Regions from separate parts of the Gallibacter sp. Marseille-QA0791 genome, predicted to be linked through region 2. Evidence: riboswitches for the same ligand, from Rfam matches in the RefSeq annotation. Region 2 holds a riboswitch; the other holds the start of a gene.
What was found. A riboswitch is a leader RNA that binds a small molecule or an ion and turns the genes downstream of it on or off. The one in region 2 is predicted to bind glycine.

Region 1 (12,505 bases), 500 kb from region 2:
AAAACCAGATGGAGGGACAAGAAACCTTGGAATACCAACGGTAGTTGACCGGTTTGTACAACAGGCAGTAACACAAGTACTCACGCCAATCTTCGAGGAGCAGTTTCACGAGCATAGTTATGGATTCAGACCGAATCGGTGTGCGCAACAGGCAGTGCTGAAAGCATTAGAGATGATGAACGATGGGCATAGCTGGATAGTGGATATCGACCTTGCAAAGTTCTTCGACACGGTAAACCATGACAAGTTGATGACGATTTTCGGACGGACAATAAAGGACGGAGACGTTATCTCAGTGGTAAGGAAATTTCTGGCCAGTGGAGTGATGATCGATGACGAGTATGAAGATACAGTTGTCGGCACACCACAGGGAGGGAATATATCGCCGCTGTTGGCAAATGTCATGCTGAACGAGTTGGATAAAGAGCTTGAGGCAAGAGGGTTGGATTTCGTGCGCTATGCGGACGATCTGATTATCATGGTAGGAAGTAAGCAGGCGGCGGAGAGGGTAATGAAAAGTGCTACCCGATTTATTGAGGAAAAGCTGGGATTGAAAGTAAATGCTGAAAAGAGCAAGGTGGACAAGCCCAAAGGAATCAAGTATCTCGGATTTGGATTTTACTATGACACATTAGCCAAAGGATATAAAGCCAGACCGCACCCGAAAGCAGTAGCGAAATTCAAAGCACAGATGAAGAAGCTGACATGCAGGAGCTGGGGAGTGAGCAACAGTTACAAAGTGCAGAAACTGAACCAGCTTATCCGAGGATGGATAAACTACTTCAAAATCGGGAGCATGAAGGGATTATGTGAGCGTTTGGACAGAAACATACGCTACCGTCTGCGGATGTGTATTTGGAAGCATTGGAAAACACCGCAGAATAGGGCAAAGAACCTGATGAAGCTGGACGTACCCCGCTGGGCGGCATACAAAATTGCCTACAGTGGAGACCGTTATGCGAGGCTTGCGCATAACGGCTGGGTACATAAAGCGATAAGCAATGAAAGACTAACCACATTTGGGCTAGTCTCCATGAGTAATTACTACGCCGAAAGGCGTGTCATATGTTAAGTTGGTTGAACCGCCGCTTGCGGAACCGCATGAGCGGTGGTGTGAGAGGTCGGTAGGCGAAATAATCGCCTACCTCCTACTCGATTTATCTATCTGACTAGCTTTTCGAAGCCTTCCGTCGTGTATTCTTTTCCCTGTCGCTTGAGGTCGAGATTCATGAGGAGCAATTCAAAGCGTTTGCGGGTCACAGGGTAAAGGATGATCACGATGCCGGAAGCTACGCAGAGGAGCCCTGGCCATACTGTAAAGAGTGATTTCATAGCGGCGAGGGCGTCAGCTGACTGGACTGTAGCATTTGCGTCATAGCCGGACATTTCCAGGATCCAGCCTGTTATGAAGCCCGCAGCTGCGGCACCGAGTTTCCCGCAGAAGGAAAAGTAAGCCATCAGGAAGCCTTCACGTCTCCTGCCGCTTCTGAACTCATCGATTTCAAAGATATCATACAGCAGCGTGTAGCTAAGAGTCCAGTGACCTGCGGAGCCGATGTTGACTACTGCCGCGAAGATGACAGTTACGATGAGGGCTGATTCGATAGGTATGAATTTTCCAATGACCATAAGGCCTCCGCCTAGGATCATGCAGGCGATATAAGCGTTTCTCTTATCGAACTTGACAGCGATAGGTCCCAGGAGAATGGCGACGATGATGCCTCCGATGGTAACTCCTGTATATATCAGAGACGATTCTGTTTCGCCAACACCGAGGTTGTATGTCGAAAAGTACATGATAGAGGATGTAAAGATCGTATAAGACGCGTAGAAGAAGAACTGGCAGGCCAACACGTTCAGGTAAGGCTTGATGCACATGACTTCTTTAATTTCCTTGAAGATGTTGTTTGTGCGTTCACTGTCCTCGCTGTCCTTTATATCCAGCTCATATCCACGTGTGGCGTTCCAGCTGAGCAGGATCGCTATCGCGGCGATCACTCCGATGATGATGACGGCGTATTGCCAGGAGGCTTCTTCGCTGAATCCGGCTTTCTGGAATTGTCCTACCAGGAATGTCGGGAGAGCGCTGGCGCAGAATACTCCGATAAAGTTGAATACCTGAGCGACAGAACGGATCTTTGTACGTTCGTTTGTATTGGTGGTCAGACATCCGCCTAACGAGAAGAACGGGATGTTGAAGGCTGTATAGGCGGCCCAGAACAGCAGTGTGAAGATCACATAGTATGCGATCTTCGCGTTGCCTCCAAAGGCCACCGTATGAAACAGGAACATCATGATGATGGCGAGAGGGATCGCGGATCCGAGAAGAAACGGTCGTTTTTTGCCGTGTTTTGATTTGCATCGATCAGACAGCATGCCCATGATAGGGTCGGTAATGGCGGACCAGACGACGGCGACGCCGATGATAGTGCCAGCGACGGCGGGGCTGAGACCAGCCAGTTCGGTGAAAAAGAACAGTAAAAAACTACCGATAAAATCGTAGGCGATGGCATCGCCGGTTCCTCCTAACGAGTAACCTACTTTCGTCTTAAAAGGAATTTTTCGATTATGATCGGGAGATATGATTTTACTCATTAATAGATCCTCCTTTTAATAAGAATTAACGATAACGTAAAATAGGAAAAATTGTGCTTTGTTCATTTTTATATCAAGCAAAAAATATGCCATTGATTGAAAAATCAGAAAAGTGAATATTTGTCAGGCGTTTTCAATTTTGAGGAGAAAAAGAAGCTTCAAAAATTATCAATTTTGATAAAATCCCCTTCAAATATGATAAAAAATCAAACGAAGAAGCAAATTTCAACGTTTTGTCTCAGACGAGAAGAAAAATTATTATTAAATTTGATAAATGCGTTGCCAGTGAAACCTGATAAAATGGGAATTTTGTGACATTTATAAAATGGCATAGACCTTGCATTTAATTAGTGGCATGAAAGTAATCTCCTGTCGGGGATTATACAATCGGAGGAAGAGCTTTTCAGAGTTTTAAGAAAGGAAAAGAGTTATGAGCGAATTTAAGAATCAATCAGTTATCATTACAGGCGGAAGCGGCGGCATGGGTCTTTGCATCGCGGAAGAATTTCTGAAGGAAGGAGCTCTCGTCTACCTGGCGGATTTAAACGAAGAAAGACTGCAAAAGGCCGTTGAGGATCTAAAACAATACGGACAGGTGGATTACGTCGTGACGGATGTCACGAAGATCGATACGATAGAAAACCTGATACAGGAAGTCGTAAAAAGATCCGGGAAACTGGATATCGTTGTGAATACGGCGGGATTATGGGTAGAAGGTGATTCGGATAAGATGACAGAGGAAGAATGGGATCGTGTAGTGGATGTAAATCTTAAAGGTACATTCTTCGTATGCAGCAGAGCTATCCCGGAATTGGAAAAGACCGGCGGCTGTATCGTGAATATCAGCTCAGATGCCGGGATCGGAGGAAATCCGGGCAACTGCATCTATAACGCGTCTAAGGGCGGCGTCACGTTGATCACCAAATCTCTTGGATTGGAGCTTGCTCCTCGCGGGATCCGGGTGAATGCGGTCGCGCCGGCGGATGTGGAAACCCCGATGCTGGTCGGACAGGCGGAAGTTTATGGCGGCGGCGATGTAGAAGGCTACTATTGGAATTTGTTGAGAAAGTACCCTCAGGGCGAGAGAGCGAGATTTATACGACCGTCTGAAATCGCTGAATGCGTACTGTTCCTCGCATCCAAGAAAGTCGAGTCCATCACGGCGACAACTCTGTCTATCGACTGCGGACTGACGGCCGGCTATTAAAGGCAATAACGAGAAAACGATATAATCTGGTTGATGATAGCGAGAGAGATCATTTTGACACCGAAGGAGTAAGTTTTGATCGCGGGCCACGATCAAAATGAATATCTCAGGTAAAAGGATCGCTATCGGACAGACCTCTGAAAAGCGGAAACGCACCGAAGGAGCAATTTTGTAAAAAAGAAACTCTCAGGTTAATGACAGAGCGGGAGGCTGATTGCTTCCCGCTTTTTGAATACGCGGGATATACCCTTCATATATTTTCGTGATGTCGATGAAGTCTGTATCAGAAGAAAGACGGCGACCAAATTTTATTCAGTTTATCAACAGGAGGAAATAATGGAAGAATTGAAAAGAACACAACTCTATTCGGCGCATATCAAAGCCGGAGCGAAAATGGTGGATTTTGGAGGATGGGAGATGCCACTTCAATACCCTACCGGTATAATAGCGGAGCATCTTTATACGCGGCATGGCTGCAGCGTGTTTGATGTATCGCATATGGGGCGTTTTATAGTCACAGGCAGGGAAAAAATCGAGTTTCTGCAGCACGTGCTCACCAACAACGTGCAGGCTTTGAAGGTGAATAATGCGCAGTATTCCATTATTTCCAACGAAGAAGGCGGGGCTATCGATGACGCTTACGTATACAGGTTTACAGAGGACAGGTATACGGTGGTGGTAAACGCGGCCAACGCGGAGAAGGTGTGGGAGCACTTTTCGGAGCAGATCAAGAATTTCGACGCGCAGCTTGAAGATGTCTCAAAGGATTATGCCGCGATAGCTGTCCAGGGACCGGATTCGAGAAAGGTGCTGGGGAGGATCGTCGGTGAGGATGTACAGTTGACGGAGCCGGTGCGGAATGAATTGAACACGCTGAAGGTATCGTCTATGGAAGACATGATCATGCGTGTGGCAAAGACTGGATATACGGGAGAACCGATAGGCTATGAGGTGTACATAGAAAGCAGATACGCGGAAGAGCTGTGGGATAAGTTGATAGAATGCGGAGCCAGACCGGCGGGCCTTGGGGCGAGAGATACTACGAGACTGGAGGCTGGGATGCCGCTTCATGGACATGAACTGGGCAAAGATATAGATGGCAATGAGATCCCTATATACGCTGTGCCGCTGGCAAAGTTCGCGGTGAGCTTTTCCGAGGGAAAGGGAAATTTCATAGGGAGAGATGCGCTGAAAAGGCAGCAAGAGGCTTTCATCAGGATAAACAATCACGATTTTTCCGATTGCGCGGCGCTGCCTCGCAGGATGATGCCGATAACACTTCTGGGGCGTGGCGTGATGCGCGCCGGATGCAAGGTCATGAAAGATGGAAGAGAAGTAGGCTACGTCACCAGTGGGACGATGGTACCGTATTATGTATCGGAGGGAAAAGGCCTCGGCACTGTAATAACAGAGGAAACGGCTCAGCGCAGCATCGGGTTCTGTTATGTAGCCAGCGATGTGTTGACGGATGACAGGGTACAGGTCGACATCAGAGGGAAGTTGATAGACGCAGTGATCCCGGAATTTCATATGAAAAATGACGCGCCTCCGTATACCAGGGTCATCCTGTATGGTCATGAAACGGAGACGAAGGTGGGAGAAGGCGCGTCGGGAGAGGTGGCAGCCCTTGCTCTGATCAGAAAGTCTATAGATAATCACGTGTGGAGACAGGAAAAATGTATAAACCTGATACCGTCGGAGATGACGGCTTCGAGAGCTGTGAGACTCCTCCAGGTAACAGATCCTTCCTTCAGATACGCGGAGCATCGAAAGGTGGCATCCTTCTACAACGAAGAGATTTTCTATTATCAGGGAACGGAATTCATAGGGGATGTGGAAGAGCTTTTGATGAAGGAAATGGCGAAGTTCCTCGGCTGCCGTGAGACCGAGACAAGAGTCCTCAGCGGCCAGATGTCCAATACGTGCGTATTTTCAGCTCTTGTGGATTTTAAAAACAGACTCAATAGGAAGGTAGAGCCTAAGAGGCTCGGATATGTGATGAACAACCACATAATTAAGGGCGGTCACCTATCGGCGCAGCCTATGGGCGCTCTCAAGGATTTTGTCGCGGTAGATCCGGTGACTGAAAAAAGAGCTGTGGTGAATTTCCCTGTATCAGCTGATGATCCGTACAGGATAGATGTGGAAGAGACTAAAAAGCTTATAGAGGAATACAGACCTGAGCTGATAATCTTCGGAAAGAGCATGGTGATATACAGGGAACCTGTCAGGGAAATAAGTGAATTCATAAAGGATATGGGTCTGGATACCACCATAATGTATGATATGGCACACGTGCTCGGATTGATCGGCGACAATTTCCAGAAGCCTTTTGAGGAAGGGGCGGATCTTGTGACAGGCTCAACCCACAAGACATTTTTCGGGCCTCAGAGAGGCGTGATCGGCGGTAACTGGGAAAAGGGCGATCCAAAGTATGAGCTTTGGGAGACTATACAGTCAAGGGCGTTCCCGGGAAGTACCAGCAATCATCATTTGGGTACGCAGCTGGCACTTCTCATGGCGGCTTACGAGATGAATACCTTCAAAGATGAATATCAGAAAAATGTCATATCTAATGCCAGGAGTTTCGCCGTCAGCCTTAAAAACGCGGGGTTCGACGTTGAAGGTGATCCGGCGCTGGGATATACGCAGACGCATCAGGTCATCGTGAACGTGGGATATGGCAGTGGTGCGGAAATCGCTCAGAGGCTTGAAGACAATGACATAATATGTAATTACCAGGCGACTCCTTATGAGGAGGGATTTACGGCGTCAGGGGCGCTTCGCCTGGGTGTTTCGGAGATGACACGTTTCGGATTTGGTCAAAAGGAATTCGAAACGTTGGCGGAGCTGATGGCGGAATGCGTATTCAGAAAAAGAGACGTCAAAGAAGAAGTCAATGATCTGAGAAAAGGATTTACGAAGATGCTTTACTGCTTTGACGATGATGATATGAGAGACATTCTGCAGCAGTTGGCGGAACGTACGGGGGTATGCTGAGATGGTGAGCATACTCGATATAATAGGACCGGTAATGATCGGGCCGTCAAGTTCTCATACAGCGGGGGCGAACCGCCTGGCGAGGGTATCGCGGCAAATCTACGGGAAGCCCTTTGAGCGTGTGACGTTCCATCTATTCGGGTCTTTCGCGGCCACGTACATCGGACATGGGACTGATAAGGCGCTGACGGCCGGTATCCTGGGGATGAGAGAAGACGATGTGCGGATAAGAGATGCTGATAAACTGGCCAGAGAATACGGTATAGAGGTATCCTTTAAACCACGTGGCAATAAGACTCATGAGGAGTATGATCTGATAACGGCCTTTGAGAAAAAAGGTGAACCCTTATTTGCCGTGGCAGGCAACTCCGTAGGAGGCGGGAGGATAGCCGTGACCCAGATCGATGGGATAAGGACATTCATATCGGCGGGAAGTCCGACTCTGGTGCTGAATCATCTTGATGAAAACGGTGTGATAAGCAGAGTGACAGCGGTCTTGGCAGAAAATGGCGTGAATATAGCGGCCATGCGCACTGATCGTCAGAATATCGGAGGGAGAGCCATATCGGTGCTGGAACTGGACTGCGCTGTGGGAAAAAGCACAGTTGAGCAGATCAGAGCGCTGAAGGAGATAGAAAAGGTGTCTGAGATAAGTTGATGTGAGGTGTTTTCAAATGTATGGTGATTTTGCGGGCCTTTGCAGAGAGGCGGAAAATAATGGCGCCGGACTGTGGCGAGCGGTGCTGGATCGTGAAATGTACAGGAATTCTCTGTCGGAGGAAGAAATATTGACTGAGGTCGCAAGATGCCTTGAGGTCATGATGGAGTCAAGTAAATTCACGGAACCGTCGGACGGCGAGTGTATTTCTCTGGTAGGAGATATCGCGTCGAGACAGAGAGATTTCGCGAAAAGCGAAGGATCTCTGTGCGGAGCGAGTATCAATGAAGCGATGGCAGACGCTCTTTCATGTATCCAAAGCGATTACTACATGGGGAAGATATGCGCCATGCCGACAGCAGGTTCCTGTGGCATAGTCCCGGCGGTGCTGTTTCATACGGCGCGGAAGACTGGGGCCGAAAGGGAACGTGTGATCAGAGGGCTGCTTACTGCTGGCGGCGTGGGAGCGCTGGCAGCGGAACGGGCGACTATTTCGGGTGCTGCCGGAGGATGCCAGGCTGAATGCGGTGTCGCGGCTATGATGGCCGCTGTGGCAGCCGCTGAAATGTGTGGCGCGGAGCCTGAAGCCTCTCTTTCCGCCGGAGCATTTGCCATGATAAACGCCATGGGTCTTGTGTGCGATCCGGTGGCAGGCTTGATACAGATACCGTGTGTATACCGCAATGCGTCTCAGGCGATGAATGCGTTGCTTTCCGTGGATCTGGCGCTGGCAGGCAACAGGTCCATGATACCGCTGGATGAGGTAGTAGAGGCTATGTACGAAGTGGGCCAGAAAATGGCGCCTGAGCTGAGAGAAACAGCCGCGGGAGGTGTCGCTGGCACGGATACCGCGAAAAAAGTTGAGAGATCCGTAGGATTTTCTATAGAAGATAAGTGAAGTGAAACAGGAGGTAAACTATGAATTTTCCAAAAGAATTAAAGTACTCGAAATCGCATGAATGGGTAAAGATGACGGGAGACGCTGAAGCGGTCATAGGATTGACAGATTACGCTCAGGATCAGCTGGGAGACCTGGTGTTCGTCAATCTTCCGGAAGAAGGGGATTCTTTTGAAGTGGATGAGGCCTTCGCGGACGTCGAGTCTGTAAAGGCGGTGTCTGACGTATTGTCACCTGTGGCGGGGACGATCGAAGCGATCAATGAAGAACTACTGGATTCTCCACAGATGATAAATACGGATCCGTATGAGGCGTGGCTTGTCAAGATGGTGGAGATATCGGAGAGCACCGATCTGATGAGCGCTGACGAATACGAAGAGTTCATAAAATCAGAAGGGAAATAGGTACAGTTTCTGGCTGTATAACAGATTGAGACAGGAGGTGCGTCTATGGGATTTTACGTTCCCAATACGGAAAAACAGCAGCGGGAAATGCTGATGGACATAGGGCTGGATAATTTCGATGAGCTTTTTTCACAGATCCCTGAGGAGGTCCTTCTTTCGGAAGGCCTTGATATCCCTCGTGGGATGAGCGAAATTGAGGTGGCGGCTAAGACTAAGGAAATAGCGCGGAAGAACAGAGTATTCGGAACGTGTCTGAGAGGAGCCGGAGCATACAGGCATTACATACCGGCTATCGTGAACAACATAGTCAACAAAGAAGAATTTAAAACCGCTTATACGCCGTATCAGGCAGAGCTCAGTCAGGGGATACTACAGTCCATATTTGAGTATCAGACCATGATCTGCGAGCTGACCGGCATGGACGTATCGAATGCGTCGGTGTATGACGGAGCTGTAGCAGCGGCGGAGGCGGCTATGATGTGCAGGGACAGACGGCGCGGGACGGTGATGGTATCGGCGACGATACATCCTAATGTGTTGAAGGTGATGCGTACATATTGTGGAGCGGCGGGAGCGAAACTGATGATCGTTCCGATGACTGAGGACAATAGGATGGACCTGAGGGCTCTCAGGGAAGAACTGAGCAAAGAGGAAAAAATCGCGTGTCTGTACGTGCAGCAGCCTAATTTCTTTGGGATACTGGAGGAATTTGACGGAGTCGCCGATATCGTCCATGAAGCCGGAGCGAAGTTTATAATGGGATGCAATCCTATTTCACTTGGCATACTCAGGACGCCGAAGGAGTACGGTGCGGACATAGCGGTAGGAGAAGGGCAGCCTCTCGGGATGCCGTTATCTTTTGGAGGACCGTATCTCGGGTTCATGGCGGCGGAGAAGAGCCTGATGAGGAAGCTTCCGGGAAGGATAGTGGGGCAGACGACAGACGCCGACGGAGAAAGGGCTTTCGTACTTACGCTGCAGGCAAGAGAACAGCATATCAGAAGAGAGAAAGCCAGTTCCAATATATGCTCCAACGAGGCGCTGTGCGCACTGACAGCATCAGTATATATGGCGGCAATGGGACCGGAAGGACTGGCCAGGGCGGCCAGGATGTCGATGGAAAATGCCCATTGTCTGGCGGAGAAATTAACTGAGGCTGGACTTCTGATAGACGATAATGCTGAATTCTTCAATGAGTTCGTTACGGAAATACCGGAAAGCGCCGGAGTAAGCTGCGGCGATATACTGGCCATGCTGGAAAGAAAGGATATATTGGGAGGATTGCCGCTGGACGACCGAAAAATGCTCTGGTGTGCCACGGAGGTCAACACCATCTCACAGATTTCCGAAGCGGCCGACGTAGTTAGAGAGCTTTTAAGTGATAACGAGAAGGAGGTGTAACGTAATATGGAATTGATATTCGAAAAAAGTGTTTGCGAAAAGGGCCTCTTTCTGTTGCCGGAGGAAAGCTCTTCCAGAGCAAAGGTATCGGAGAGATTTATGCGAAAGATAGCTCCCAGATTGCCGGAGCTGTCTGAAACTGAGTTGAACAGACATTACAGCAGTCTGGCGAAGAGGGCTTACGGGGTGAATGACGGGTTCTATCCGCTGGGGTCATGTACGATGAAATACAATCCTACGGTAAATGAACGAATCGCGGCTTACGACGAGCTTACGGACATACATCCGCTTCAGCCTTCCGCGACAGTTCAGGGATGGCTCGAGCTTTTCGATATGGCGAGGGATTATCTCTGTCATGTGACGGGGATGGATGACGTATGTTTCCAGCCCGCGGCGGGAGCACACGGTGAATTTACCGGTCTGCTGCTGATAAAATCCTACCATGAAGCCAGAGGCGACAGCGGGAGGACAAAGATAATAGTGCCCGATTCCTCTCACGGTACGAATCCCGCCAGCGCGAATATGTGCGGCTATGGCGTGATAAGCGTTCCATCAAATGAAAAGGGCGGCATAGATCTCGAAGCGCTGAAGGCTGCCGTGGGGGAAGATACGGCAGGGCTCATGCTGACGAATCCCAATACCCTGGGGATCTTCGACGAGAACATACTGGAGATAACCGAGATAATACATGAGGCGGGCGGCCTCTGTTATTACGACGGGGCAAATCTCAACGCGATAATGGGTATAGCCAGACCTGGAGATATGGGCTTTGATGTGATGCACATGAATCTTCATAAGACGTTCTCTACGCCTCATGGAGGCGGAGGTCCTGGAAGCGGACCGGTGGCCTGCAAGGAGTTCCTGACGCCGTATCTGCCCGGCAGAAAGATAGTAAAAACCGGGGGCGACGGCGGATATGACATGACATCGTCTGAGGAATCGGAGACCTCAGTAGGTATGTTCTGGGGAAATGCTCTGGTGGTGGTAAAGGCGCTGGCGTATCTGATGTCGCTTGGCAGCGATGGCATACCGTATTCCGCTCAAAACGCGGTCCTCAACGCGAACTATATGAAATCAAAGCTTGAAGACATATATGATGTGCCATATGGCGAGATATGTATGCATGAGTTCGTGATAAGCGCGGAAAAGCTGAAAAGAGAGACGGGAGTCGCGGCTCTCGATATCGCGAAAGCTCTCATAGATGATAATATACATCCGCCTACGATATACTTCCCTCTCATAGTAAATGAAGCGATGATGTTTGAACCTACGGAAACGGAATCCAGAGAAACGATAGATGACGCGGTGGAAGTCCTGAGGAAGATATATCGGGAAGCATACGAGGCACCTGAGAAGCTGCACGAGGCGCCTCATAACGCTCAGATAAAGAGGCCGGATGAAGTGCTGGCGGCAAGACAGCCTGTCTGCCGTTATGAATCCAAGGAGAAGGAATAGATGACAGAGAGACTGTGGATAGTGGAAACACCGGAGACATATCCCTACAGGAATCTTGCTCTGGAAGAGTATCTTCTCATGTCTGTGCCTGAAAAAACGCAGATACTGTATCTCTGGCAGAACAGGAACACCATCGTGGTGGGAAGGAATCAGGATGTATTCCGTGAATGCGATATGGAACAGGTAGAAGAAGGGGGCTTAAGGATAGCCAGGAGATTGTCGGGCGGAGGAGCTGTTTTCCACGATATGGGAAATCTGAATTTTACATTTTTATGCAGGAAAGAAGATCGTGATATAGGAAGGAATACCGATATCGTACTGTCGGCTCTGAAGAAACTGGGAATAATCGCGGAACGTTCAGGACGCAACGATATTTTGGCCGGAGGCGCCAAGATCTCCGGTAACGCGTTTTTTGAGACAGGAGGATTTTGCTATCATCATGGGACATTGCTTGTAGATACGGATAAGGATCTGATAGCACGGTATCTTTCCGTTTCAAAGGAAAAGCTTCGGCTGAAGGGCGTTGATTCCGTAAAGTCGCGGGTGACGAACCTGAAGGATCTTAACGGCGATATCTCGGTAGAAAATATGAAAGCCAGTTTAATGGAAGCTTTTTCTGAAAAATATGGGATCGTACCGGAATTCCTGTCAGTTGAACAGTTTCCGGAGAGAGAAATAGAAGAGCGAACGGAAAAATTCAGCTCACGTCAGTGGATCTACGGCAAGAAGATCTTCTGCAACAGGCGGAAGAAGGAGCGTTTTGACTGGGGAGATGTCGAGATCCTGCTTTATGTAGAGGATGATATGATATCGCGCGCTCATATATTTTCGGATGCCATGGATCAGGATTATATTTTGAAAATTGCGGAGGCGATGACAGGGTGTCG
Region 2 (12,505 bases):
CAGCAAGAAAGTGATAGTAGTGAAATACGGTGGGAGCGCCATGATAGACGATGAATTGAAGGAGTATGTCATCGAGGACGTGGTGCTGCTGAAACTGATAGGATTCAAGCCCATAATAGTGCACGGCGGCGGCAAAGAGATAAGCAGATGGGTCGATAAGGTAGGAATGGAGACAAGGTTCGTCAATGGCCTTCGTGTCACTGACGCGGAGACCATGGAGCTGGCTGAGATGGTATTGGCTAAAGTCAACAAAGAACTGGTCACGAAGATACAGGCCATGGGCATAAAAGCGGCAGGTATCAGCGGTCAGGACGGTGGTTTGCTGACGGTGGAGAAGAAATATTCGGACGGCCAGGACATAGGCTTCGTAGGCGATGTCACAAGGGTGGATCCTAAGATACTGAAGGATCTCATTGAAAAGGATTTCCTGCCGGTGGTGTTCCCTATAGGGATGGACAGGGACGGCATATCGTATAATATCAATGCTGATGAGGCCGCCAGCGCTATAGCGACGGCTCTTAAAGCTGAGAAACTGGCGTATCTATCGGATGTGGAAGGTGTGCGGATGGACCCTGAAGATCCGGAATCGGTCATACCGGAGCTTTACACGGGAGAAGCCAGGGAGCTTATAGAAAATGGCGTTATATCAGGTGGTATGCTGCCTAAGATACAGAATTGCATAGAAGCTATAGACAAAGGTGTTTCGAGAGTGCATATCATGGATGGAAGGATACCTCACAGTCTTCTTCTTGAGATATTTACTAATAAAGGTATAGGAACAGCTATAATAAAGGATAATGAGGAGAAATATTGGAATGAACAGCAATGAGATAAAAAAACTGGATAAAGAAAAGATAGTAGCAACATATAACAGATATGATATGGTGGCAGGCAGCGGCAAAGGCGCTCGCTGTATTTCTGTTGACGGTAAGGAGTATATAGATTTTACAGCGGGTATTGGTGTGAATTCGCTGGGCTTTTGCGACGACGGATGGGTGAAAGCGGTGACGGAGCAGCTTGGCAGGCTGCAGCACGTGTCAAATCTGTATTACACTGAACCTCAGGTGAAGGTGGCGAAGATGCTGACTGAGAGGACCGGACTTGAAAAGGTTTTTTTCGGCAATTCGGGTGCGGAGGCCAATGAAGCGGCCATCAAAACGGCCAGGAAATACGGCTCGGTCAGCAAGGGCATAGAGAAGAACAAGATCATAACTCTCAACAATTCATTCCATGGAAGGACCATGGCTACAATTACGGCTACAGGTCAGGAAGGATACCACAAATATTTCACACCATTCCTGGACGGTTTTGATTATTGTGATGCCAATGATATCCAGCAGCTGGAGAAGCTGGTGGATGAAAACACCTGTGCTGTCATGATGGAGATGATACAGGGAGAGGGCGGTGTCCTCAATCTGGATGAGGCTTTCGTAAAAGCCGCTGAAAGGATCTGTGCCGAAAAGGACATCCTCTTTATCGCAGACGAGGTACAGACCGGGATAGGCAGAAGCGGCAAGCTGTTCGCATACGAACATTTTGGTGTCGTTCCGGACATCGTGACTTTCGCCAAAGGTATTGGAGGCGGGCTTCCTATCGGAGGCGCGATATTCGGGAAAAAATGTTGCGATGTGCTGGAGCCGGGCAATCACGGGACCACATATGGCGGGAATCCTGTAGCCTGCGCCGGTGCCGTGGAGGTGCTGTCGCGCATAGATGACGCGTTCCTCGGGGATGTGGCCGCGAAAGGCGAGTACATAAGGGAAAAACTGCTGGATATACCTCAAGTCAAGAGTGTATCGGGAATGGGGCTGATGCTGGGCGTCGAGATAGAGGGAAAGGAAGCAGGTCAGGCAGTCAGCGATGCCCTTGAAAAAGGTCTCATGATCCTTACTGCGAAGGACAGGGTGAGACTCCTTCCTCCGCTGACCATAACTTACGAGGAGCTGGACGAAGGCCTTAAGATATTGAAGGATGTGCTGGCATAAGCATATCTGTCACGCTTCCGCTTGAGCTTACGTTCGGATGCTCTCAGACAGTGGAATGAAACGCGCGCTTGCAGCTGAAAGATCTGAAAGCGCGCGTTTTGCTGTTGCGAAAAATGCTAATTTCTGAGTTCCTTGAAAATGTTCTCATATTCTTTCGAGAAAATACTGTCCTTATTCCAGATGAAGGTGAAGTCATGGGTCATGGAAAAGTCCGATAATGGTATCCTGACGAGCGTTCCTTTTGACAGCTCTTCTTCCACGGCTGTTTTGTAGAGGAACGATATGCCGCAGTCGGCAGTCAGCAGCGATACGATGGTATGTATGTTTTCCACTTCCACGATATGACTGAAGTCAGAGATGGACATGTTTTTCAGATCTAGAGCTTTCGACAGTATTTCTCTGGTGCCTGATCCGTGCTCTCTGATGAGGAGGCGTTCTTCGGTCAGATCTCGGAGGAAGCTGACAGGCTTCGAAAAAGTGTGTTCCCTGGACGCAACGGGGATGTATTCTTCGGATCTGTATATACGTGTTTCATAATCGTCGCTGTTGATATTACCTTCTACGATGGCGAAATCTATGCTTCCCTCCTGAAGATAGGAAAGGAGAGTGCGAGTGTTGCCGTAGCGAATGTGAAAGTCCGTATCGCAGTGATCCTTGATAAATCCCGAAAGGCGAGGAAGTATGGCGTATTCACCAATTGTCATGGTCACTCCGAATGTCAGTGTCTTTTTTGAAGCGAGGCTTTCGGTCATACGTTTTTTTACGGTGTTTTCGTCGTTACGCATGGTCTCAAGCGCGGAACGCAGGATCTCTCCGGCAGGTGTCAGAGTCAGTTTTTTGTGTTCGCGTTTAAAGAGCGGGACTCCGTACTCCTTTTCGAGATATCCGATATGTTGCGATACGGCAGGCTGTGTCAGCCCGAGAGAGTCGGCAGCCCGTGTGAAATTCATATATCTGCATACCGTCAGAAACGTTTTCATTCTGAAATCCAGCATGGCCTCCTCCTTTATAGAGCTGTATCTGCGAATAATGATAACATATATTTATTATTATATCAATTATTATAATTTTACAAAATGATTGAGAGGCGGTATATTATGGATAGATACAACAGTTGTCTTCGGGAGGGTAAATATGGATCTTATCAGAAAAAATATGAGTGGGGTGTTGCTGTGCGGAGCTCTGGCAGTTCCGGCGGCTGTAGTCGGGAAGATGTTCCCTGTCATTGGCGGACCAGTGCTGGCTATCATAGCCGGGATGCTGCTGGCTCCCCTGGTAAAAAGGCAGGCATCTTTCGCTCCGGGAATAAAGTATACGTCGAAAAAAATCTTGCAGTATGCCGTGGTGTTGCTGGGATTTGGCATGAATCTCAAGGTCGTAATGGAAACAGGAGCTCAGTCTCTCCCTATCATCGTATGCACTATCGCGACATCGCTGGTCATAGCCTACGCGCTTCATCGGGCGGCAAATATTCCCGGGAAGATATCGACTCTGATCGGTGTCGGATCGTCCATATGCGGAGGATCGGCTATCGCGGCAACGGCTCCTGTCATAGCTGCCGATGACGATGAAGTGGCTCAGGCCATATCGGTGATATTCCTCTTTAATATACTGGCGGCTCTGATATTCCCTGCTTTCGGAACAGCTATAGGTTTTTCGGGTGAGACGGGAGAGGCCTTTGGGATATTTGCCGGAACGGCTGTCAACGATACGTCGTCTGTTACGGCGGCGGCATCCACCTGGGACAGCATATATCATCTGGGGAGCCAGACTCTTGACAAGGCCGTGACTGTAAAGCTGACACGAACACTGGCTATCATCCCGATAACGCTGGCTCTGGCTTTGTTCAGGAGCCGGAAAGCTGAAGGAACGAACGGAGAAAGAGTGTCTGTCAGGCAGAGCTTCCCGTTTTTTATCCTCTTTTTCATCGGCGCAAGCCTGATAACAACTGTCGCGATGTCCGCAGGTGTTTCGGCTGATGCTTTTGCTCCGCTGAAGGAGCTATCTAAGTTTTTCATAATCATGGCCATGGGCGCTATCGGCTTCAATACTGATGTGGTAAAGCTTGTAAAGAGCGGGGCAAAGCCTATACTGCTGGGATTCTCCTGCTGGGTGGGGATCACCGTGGTATCACTGATATTGCAGCACGTTATGGGGATATGGTAGCGGAATATCCTTAAAAGGGGCGTACTCGGAATAAAAGGATCCTGATCTGCACATAAATATATTACGGCATCGAAAGTTGCTTTAAGGGGAGCAAAGGAGATGTGAGGGTAATATTTTATGGCCAACAAGGTTGAGATCTGTGGCGTCAATACAGCGAGCCTGCCCAGGTATAAGGACAAGGAAATGCACGATATGCTGATCGCCGTAAAAGCTGGGGACGCAAAGGTCAGAGACGAGTTCATAAGGGGGAATCTCAGACTTGTACTGAGCATCATTCAGAAGTTTTCAGGACGTGGGGAAAATCCCGACGATCTGTTTCAGGTAGGATGTGTGGGCCTGATAAAGGCGTTGGACAATTTTGATATGGCTCATGGAGTGAAATTCAGCACTTATGCCGTTCCCATGATAATAGGGGAGATAAGAAGATATCTTCGTGACAACAATAGCATAAGGGTATCCCGCTCCATGCGGGATCTGGCATACAGAGCCTTGACGGCAAGAGAAGCGCTCGGCCGTGAATTGCAGCGGGAGCCAACTGTCGACGAGGTGGCCCGCAGGATTGATGTAAAAAGGGAGGATGTGGTGCTTGCCCTTGATTCCATACAGGATCCTGTATCTCTGTTCGACCCTGTTTTCAATGATGACGGAGATCCCATATGCGTGATGGATCAGATACGGGATATGAAAAATACCGACGCGCGATGGATAGAGAATCTGTCTCTGTCGGAGGCGATGAAAAAGCTTTCGCCGCGGGAACAGCATATCCTGACCATGAGATTCTTTGAAGGAAAGACTCAGATGGAGGTGGCAGATGAGATCTCCATAAGCCAGGCGCAGGTGTCCAGACTGGAGAAAAACGCATTGAATTATATGAAAAAATATGTATAGCTCAAACAGGGACGCAGGCTTTATTTTCAACAATGAAGCCTGCTTTTTATTGCCGGACGGAACGACGTGTATTGTAAAAACTATTGTGAATAAGTTGACATTGAATAAATATAAGTCTATAATTCAATTATCAGAATTGACAGTAATTTCATAAAAATCTATTTTTACTATCATAGCGTGTATCTACGAAACCGATTGTCGATTCTGGATATCTTTGTATCTTATTAAAAGTAGAAAAGGAGGGTGTTATGTCGGAAGAAAAAAAGGTCGCTACTTCTGAAAAGCAGGAACTGAAACGTGGGATCAGAGGCTGGCAGGTGGCGTTCATCGGTATCGGTGGCGTAATCGGATCATGTTATTTTCTGGGGATAGGCTCTTGCCTTTCCAGTATGGGTCCCGGAGTAATTATCGCATTCTTAGTAACTGGTGTCATCGTTTACGGCACTATGATTTCTTATTCGGAATTATTGGTCAATGTTCCTAGAACGGGATCCTTCGTCGCCTATACCAGCGAATTCCTCACTCCGACCATTTCGACGGGATTTGGCTGGGCTTTCTGGTTCAACTGGGTATGCTATGTACCGTCTGAAGCTATCGCGGTATCTACAGTATTGACATCGCTGATGGGGACGGACAGTTCCGTGACTTATATAGCTATCGCGCTGGGCGCTATGGCTGCCATCACGATAATAAACCTTTGCGCAGTAGATATTTTCGCGAAGATAGAGGCAGGTCTGGCGATTACAAAGGTCATCGTCATCATAGCATTTGTGATCGCGGCATTTGGTATCTGGGTAGGTCTCTGGGGTCAGAGTGATGAATACACAGGATTCCTGGCAGGCGTTGTTAACTTCTCGGGGACGATGTCCTTCGGAGCTAAGGTATTCCCTCTTGGTATTATGGCTATCCTCGTAAACATGACGGTAGTGCTGGTAACCTTCCAGGGTACGGAGATCGTAGGTCTGGCGGCGGCAGAGTCGCAGAATCCGGAGGAATCGGTTCCTAAGGCCTGCAAGAGCGTTACATATCGTATCGCACTGCTGTACATACTGCCGCTCATCCTGGTTATCCTGGTTTATCCATACGAGCTGGCAAGTGATGCGAATCCGGTATTCGCCGATATCATGAACTTTTATGGAATAGAATGGCTGGGATTCGTATTCTCGGCGGTCGTACTGGTAGCTGCCTTCAGTTGTGCCAACACAGGTTTCTATGGCACGGTAAGGTGTATGTACGGCCTTTCCATCGAAGGACTGGCTCCTAAGTTCCTCAGCAAAGTCACCAAGTCAGGAAATCCTAGAGCTTCTGTATTGTGGACGCTGCTGTTCATGTGGATAGTTCTGGTGCTCGGCCTGATCTCAGAAGTTACGGGCTTCATGACAAGCCTGTACACGAGCCTGTTGTCGCTGTCCGGATTCACAGGAACGCTGGCCTGGGTAGGAATAATACTGTCTCAGATATCCTTCAGAAAGAAGCTGAAGAAGAACGGATATGATCCGGAAACGTGCCTGAAGGCGAGGGTAAAGAAGGGACAGAGTTGGGTCCCTGTATTCGCTGTTATCGCGCAGCTCATATGTCTGATCATGCTGGTATTCGAAGACGTATTTATTTTCGCTATCGCGTGTGGAGCGATCATCCTGCCGATGATCGGATATCAGATCGCGAAGAAGGCAGGAAAACTGAGAGATTCCTCGGAGATCGCGTCTACCAATGAGACGAAATTTGAGGAGCTGTTCCCTCCGCGTAATTAAGCGGGAACTGATGAATGAGATGCGCGCTGTTGATTGAGATTTTTTGAAAAGGAGCTGTCGGCCGTAATATCCTGCGGACTGGCAGCTCCTTTTTGTCCACGGTGCTTTCGTAGGAACGTCTGTGAAAAGAAGTTTCGCCTTTCTCACCGAATCCACAAAAAAATATGATAAACTGAATACAAAGGAGACTGATCATGATATTGGAGAAGAAAGAGAAGTTTGTTATAAATGAGGATATGATCCCCGCGGACATGAGTGTTACGATAGACCACGCCAAGGAGATCGTAAAAGTTTTCAGTGATCTGAGGATGAGATATCAGGCGGCCATAAAAGAGGTCAGCACTAAGCTGGAAGTACTGGATAACGAATACAGCGTCAGATATGATTATAATCCTATCCATCACATGCAGTGCCGTATCAAGAGCATCGAGAGCATTATGGATAAAATAGAGAGAAAGGGATGGCCCAAAGAGATAGAGTCGGTCTATAAGGTCATGGACTTTGCCGGTGTGAGGGTCGTATGCAATTATATAGATGATATATATACTGTGGAAGAAAGTCTGCTGAGGCAGGATGATATAAAGCTCCTGAAGAGAAAGGATTATATAAAGAAGCCGAAGGAGAGCGGATACAGAAGCCTGCATCTGGTAGTAGAGGTGCCTATATTTCTTTCTGACAGGACATACCATATGCCGGTGGAGATACAGATAAGGACTATTGCGATGGATACATGGGCAAGTCTTGAGCACGAACTCAAGTATAAGAGCAAGAAAGAGCTTCCGGGATATGTGGTCCAGGAACTCCGCAACTGTGCCAGATCCATGGCGGAGCTGGATGCTTCCATGGAGCGGATACATAAGATGTTATAGACAGCGTGAGCTGAAAGATCGATAAGATTTGAAAAAGGGAGAATTTCAGATGAAGAAGAAAGCAACAGCGTCATTTATTTGCCTGATGATGGTTTTTGGCCTGGCATCGTGTGGTTCATCGGTCTCGTATGACAGCTATGATCTGGGAGAATATCTCAAAGTAGGTGAATACAAGGGACTGCCGGTGTCGGATTATACGGTTTCAGTTACGGATGATGAGGTGCAGACACAAATCCAGAGCACGCTGGAAGCGGCGGCGACTACTCAGGAGCTGGATAAGGAGACAGCGCTGGCAGACGGCGATACTGTGAACATAGATTACGTGGGAACGATAGATGGCAAGGAGTTTGACGGGGGTTCCGCGGAAGGATATGATCTTACGCTGGGGAGCGGATCGTTCATCGATGGATTCGAGTCGGGCCTTGTGGGGAAACATGTAGGAGATACGACAGATCTGGAGCTGACGTTCCCGGATGATTACAGCAGTGAGGAGCTTCAGGGAAAGGACGTGGTGTTCAACGTCACGATAAATTCAGCGACAAGACAGGAGGTGCCTGAGTACAGTCTTGATTTTGTCCAGAATACGACCGACTTTGATACACTGGAGGAGTATGAGGCCGATGTGGAGAAGCAGCTCTACGAACAGAAGGAACAGACTGAAATAGACAATCAGAAGACAACTCTCTGGTCTGAGCTGCTGGAGGATACCGAGGTGAAGGAATATCCTGAGGATATCCTCAATTATTATATCGATTTCAACAGCAGTCAGATGGATACGATGGCGGAGGAGTACGGAATGAGCCGTGATGAACTGCTGGCTTCATACGATTTCGGCGATGAAGACGAGTTTGCTGCCGTCAATGAGGACAGCAGCAAGCTGAGAGTCAAGCAGGAAATGCTCATAGAATATCTTGCTGAGAAGGAAGGATTATCGTATACCGATAAAGAGAAGGAAGAGGCCATAAAGGCTTACGAAGATGCAGGGTATGACGATAAGTCCATAGAGCTGCAGACAGGGCGTAACATGGAGGATTATGTACACATAGAGCTGCTCTATCAGAAGGTACTGGATTATCTGCTGGATAATGCGAAAATAACGGAAGCGGCAGACGATGAGGCTTCCGAGTAAAATATTACGAATATTATGAAACTGGTTGAAGAAATACTTTAGAGTTGAAAGCAGCCGTACGGTATGTTAAAATCGTAACGTTAGTTTATCGATCACGCCCGTACGGCTTTTGATTTCAAAGGGCGGGAAAGAAACTATGATTCTCTGGAGAGTCTCGATACGAGCGCCGAAGGTGTACGCGCGCAGAGCGAAATGTCGTTAAGCGATGTGCGTAATCTCTCAGGCAAAAGGACAGAGCAGATAGTTTTTGTAAAAAATTATTTGAGTCCTCTCCGGAAAGTCGATCGCATCTGTATCGGCTTTTTGATTTACTTTTTTTAGGAGAAGGAGAAAGAAAATGGAAAAATTTACTGAAATTCTTGAGGCCATAGACGGCGTCGTCTGGGGAGTCCCTCTCATCGTGCTTATCATGGGTACGGGGATATTCCTTACCGTCAGGATAAAGGTGCTCCAGTTCAGGAAGCTGGGCAAGGCTTTCAAGTATATGGTCAAGAACGAGGAAGACGGTATAGGAGAAGTCACCAGCTTTGGAGCTCTCTGTACGGCCATGGCAGCTACTATCGGTACGGGAAACATCGTAGGTGTGGCTACGGCAGTATTGGCGGGAGGCCCGGGGGCCCTCTTCTGGATGATAGTGGCGGCCTGTCTGGGGATGGCGACCAAGTACTCGGAAGGACTGTTGGCCGTTAAATTCAGAGAGAACAGAGGTAACGGAAGATTTCTGGGAGGACCTTTCAGATATATCGAACAGGGAATGGGGCCCAGGTGGAAATGGCTGGCGAAGCTGTTTGCTATATTTGGCGTAGGAGCCGGACTTCTTGGCATCGGTACTATAACACAGGTCAATGGTATCGCTTCCGCTGCGGAGACATTCTTCGATCCCAATAAGGAAAATCTCGTGAGCGTATTTGGTACGGACTATACTGTGACTATCGTCGTGACCGCGTTGATAGTGGCTTTTATAACGGCTTTGGTCGTGATAGGAGGTCTTCAGAGGATAGCCAGTGTAACGTCCATAATAGTCCCATTCATGGCTATAGCATATGTAATCGTATGCCTCTGCATATTGGTGTATAATATCGAAAGGGTGCCTGAATCCATCGTGATGGTGGTAAGGAGCGCCTTTGGCCTGGATGCGGTGGCAGGCGGTGCGCTGGGCTCATTGATGATGGCTATGCAGATGGGTGTCGCCAGAGGCATTTTCTCCAATGAAGCCGGGCTGGGAAGCGCTCCTATAGCTGCGGCAGCGGCAAAGACGAAAGAACCTGTCAGACAGGGCCTGGTTTCCATGACGGGTACATTCATCGATACGATAATCGTCTGCACGATGACAGGGACCACCATCATGGTCACAGGGGCTTATGATTACGCTGCAGCCAACGGACTGGAAGGCTCGGAAGTGACGTCGTATGCCTTTTCCAACGGCCTTCCGTGGTCTGATCAGGTGGGCTCGGGGATACTGATGGTGTGCCTGGCGCTCTTCGCTTTCACGACCATTATAGGATGGGATTACTACAGCGAGCGATGTCTTGAGTATCTTACGGGAGGAAAGATGGGCATAGTCAAGGTCTACAGGTGGTTCTACATACTGGCGGTGCTCATCGGACCGTTCCTGACGGTTTCCGCCGTATGGACGCTGGCAGACATATTCAATGGGCTCATGGCAATACCTAATCTGATCGCTCTCGTGACGCTGAGCGGCGTCATAGCGGCCGAGACAAGGAGCTATTTCCACAGGCTCGACAGCGGCAGGATAAGAGAATATTAGAAAGATACCGCGGAGAAACAGCTGTACGGCGCAGGAACGGCCGGCAGAGGAAATCTCCGCGGTATTTTTTTCTCTTTCCGCCATCGCGCCTGCATAGTTTGGACAACTGTCGCATATAAATTTACAAACGGCAGAAAAGGGGGAGCGATCATGCTTAATACGGAAGATATAAGGAATAAAGAGGTGATCAACATCTATGACGGAAAGAGCATGGGGTTTGTCTGTGATATAGAGATAAATCTCAAGGAAGGCAGGATAGACGGTATTGTCCTGCCTGGTGACAGAGGCTTTCTGAAGATGTTCGGCAAGGAAACGAGCGACTACGTGATAAAGTGGAAACATGTAAAAACTATTGGAGAAGATGTGATACTGGTAGATGTCCCGCCCATAATAGATTAGACAAAGACCACAAGATGTAGTAAAATCATATGAGAGCTTTTGCGAGAGACATCCGGTAAAGGAGGTTCCGAAATGAAATGCCCTTATTGTGAAAATGAAGACAGCAGGGTCATAGATTCCAGACATACGGAAGATGGACGTGCCATAAGGAGAAGGCGGGAATGCGAAGCATGCGGCAGGCGATTCACCACATACGAGAAGGTGGAGGAAGTCATTTTGATGGTTATCAAAAAGGACGGGAGCCGGCAGGCCTTCGACAGGAGCAAGCTCCTCAACGGGATAATCAGAGCCTGTGAAAAACGCCCTGTATCCATAGCGGATATGGAAAAGATAGTGGACGATATAGAGAGAGGCCTCAACAATATGATGGAGAAGGAAGTGGAGAGCACCTTCATCGGGGAGCTGGTGATGGAGCGACTCAAGGATCTGGATGAGGTGGCCTATGTCCGTTTCGCGTCAGTGTACAGGCAGTTCACCGATATCAACACGTTCGTATCGGAGATAGAGAAGCTGCAGACCAACAGAAAGAAAAAGGGGTGAGTAAGAAGGATATGGGCGGATTGATGAGGATAGCTGTCGATGGACCCAGCGGCGCGGGCAAGAGCACTATAGCGAAGGCAGTTGCGGAAAAGCTGGGGATCGATTATGTGGACACAGGAGCCATGTACAGAGCTATAGGATATAAGATGAAGCGGGAAGGTATAGAGGCTGACGATATCGGGCGGCTGGAGAAGATGCTGGCTTCTACCGATATAGATTTCGTGAAGGGCGACATCATACTGGATGGAGAAGTGGTCAGCGACAAGATACGCACGCCGGAAATGTCGGAGGCGGCATCGGTCTGTTCGGCGCTGCCACAGGTGAGAGAAAAACTGGTCGACATACAGCGGGACATGGGGGCCAAGAAGAGCGTCATCATGGATGGGCGTGATATAGGCAATAATGTGCTGAAAGACGCCGAGCACAAGTTTTTCCTCACGGCGTCCGCCGAAGAACGGGCAGGAAGGAGATATAAGGAGCTCAAGGCCAGAGGAGAGGATGTTTCCTTCGATCAGGTGTTGAATGATATACAGGAACGCGATCACAGAGACTCGACCAGGAAGCTGAATCCGCTGAGGAAAGCCGAAGATGCCCTTGAGATAGATTCGACAGGGCTTTCGATAGATGAAGTAACAGAAATGATATTAAAGGAGATCAGGTAATGGCTACAGTAAGACCGTTTAGAGCGATAAGGCCAGCCGGCGAATACGCTGCCAGAGTCATATCGCTTCCGTACGATGTAATGAACAGGAAAGAAGCTGCGCAGATGGCGGAAGGGAATCCGTACAGTTTTCTGCACATATGCAGGTCCGAGATAGATCTGCCGGACCAGGAGGACCCATACGACAGATCGGTGTACGAGAAGGCGAAGGAGAACATCGGGAAGAACCTGAGAGAAGGTGTGTTCATACAGGAGGACAAGCCTGCCATCTACATATACAGGGAGATCATGGATGGTCGGGTGCAGACCGGCATAGTAGGCTGTGTATCAGTGGACGAATATCAGAATA

Region 1: it holds a riboswitch for glycine, as region 2 does, so the genes downstream of both, gcvT (glycine cleavage system aminomethyltransferase GcvT) here and ACQY69_RS05460 (alanine/glycine:cation symporter family protein) in region 2, are expected to answer to the same signal.

The regions. Positions count from the first base shown of each region.
Region 1 is NZ_CBCPMH010000001.1:677,828-690,332, reverse strand. It holds gene ltrA (group II intron reverse transcriptase/maturase) at 1-1,072, shown strand, start outside; gene ACQY69_RS03155 (MFS transporter) at 1,162-2,595, opposite strand; gene ACQY69_RS03150 (SDR family NAD(P)-dependent oxidoreductase) at 3,026-3,802, shown strand; glycine riboswitch at 3,833-3,934, shown strand; glycine riboswitch at 3,938-4,005, shown strand; gene gcvT (glycine cleavage system aminomethyltransferase GcvT) at 4,139-6,802, shown strand; gene sdaAB (L-serine ammonia-lyase, iron-sulfur-dependent subunit beta) at 6,804-7,460, shown strand; gene sdaAA (L-serine ammonia-lyase, iron-sulfur-dependent, subunit alpha) at 7,477-8,358, shown strand; gene gcvH (glycine cleavage system protein GcvH) at 8,379-8,762, shown strand; gene gcvPA (aminomethyl-transferring glycine dehydrogenase subunit GcvPA) at 8,808-10,163, shown strand; gene gcvPB (aminomethyl-transferring glycine dehydrogenase subunit GcvPB) at 10,170-11,618, shown strand; gene ACQY69_RS03115 (lipoate--protein ligase) at 11,619-12,505, shown strand, end outside.
Region 2 is NZ_CBCPMH010000001.1:1,182,562-1,195,066, reverse strand. It holds gene argB (acetylglutamate kinase) at 1-829, shown strand, start outside; gene ACQY69_RS05495 (aspartate aminotransferase family protein) at 816-1,985, shown strand; gene ACQY69_RS05490 (LysR family transcriptional regulator) at 2,102-2,980, opposite strand; gene ACQY69_RS05485 (YeiH family protein) at 3,120-4,151, shown strand; gene sigG (RNA polymerase sporulation sigma factor SigG) at 4,269-5,039, shown strand; gene ACQY69_RS05475 (amino acid permease) at 5,288-6,790, shown strand; gene ACQY69_RS05470 (GTP pyrophosphokinase) at 6,985-7,659, shown strand; gene tig (trigger factor) at 7,709-8,788, shown strand; glycine riboswitch at 8,923-9,033, shown strand; gene ACQY69_RS05460 (alanine/glycine:cation symporter family protein) at 9,126-10,556, shown strand; gene ACQY69_RS05455 (YlmC/YmxH family sporulation protein) at 10,707-10,955, shown strand; gene nrdR (transcriptional regulator NrdR) at 11,028-11,495, shown strand; gene cmk ((d)CMP kinase) at 11,507-12,157, shown strand; gene ACQY69_RS05440 (DUF1015 domain-containing protein) at 12,157-12,505, shown strand, end outside.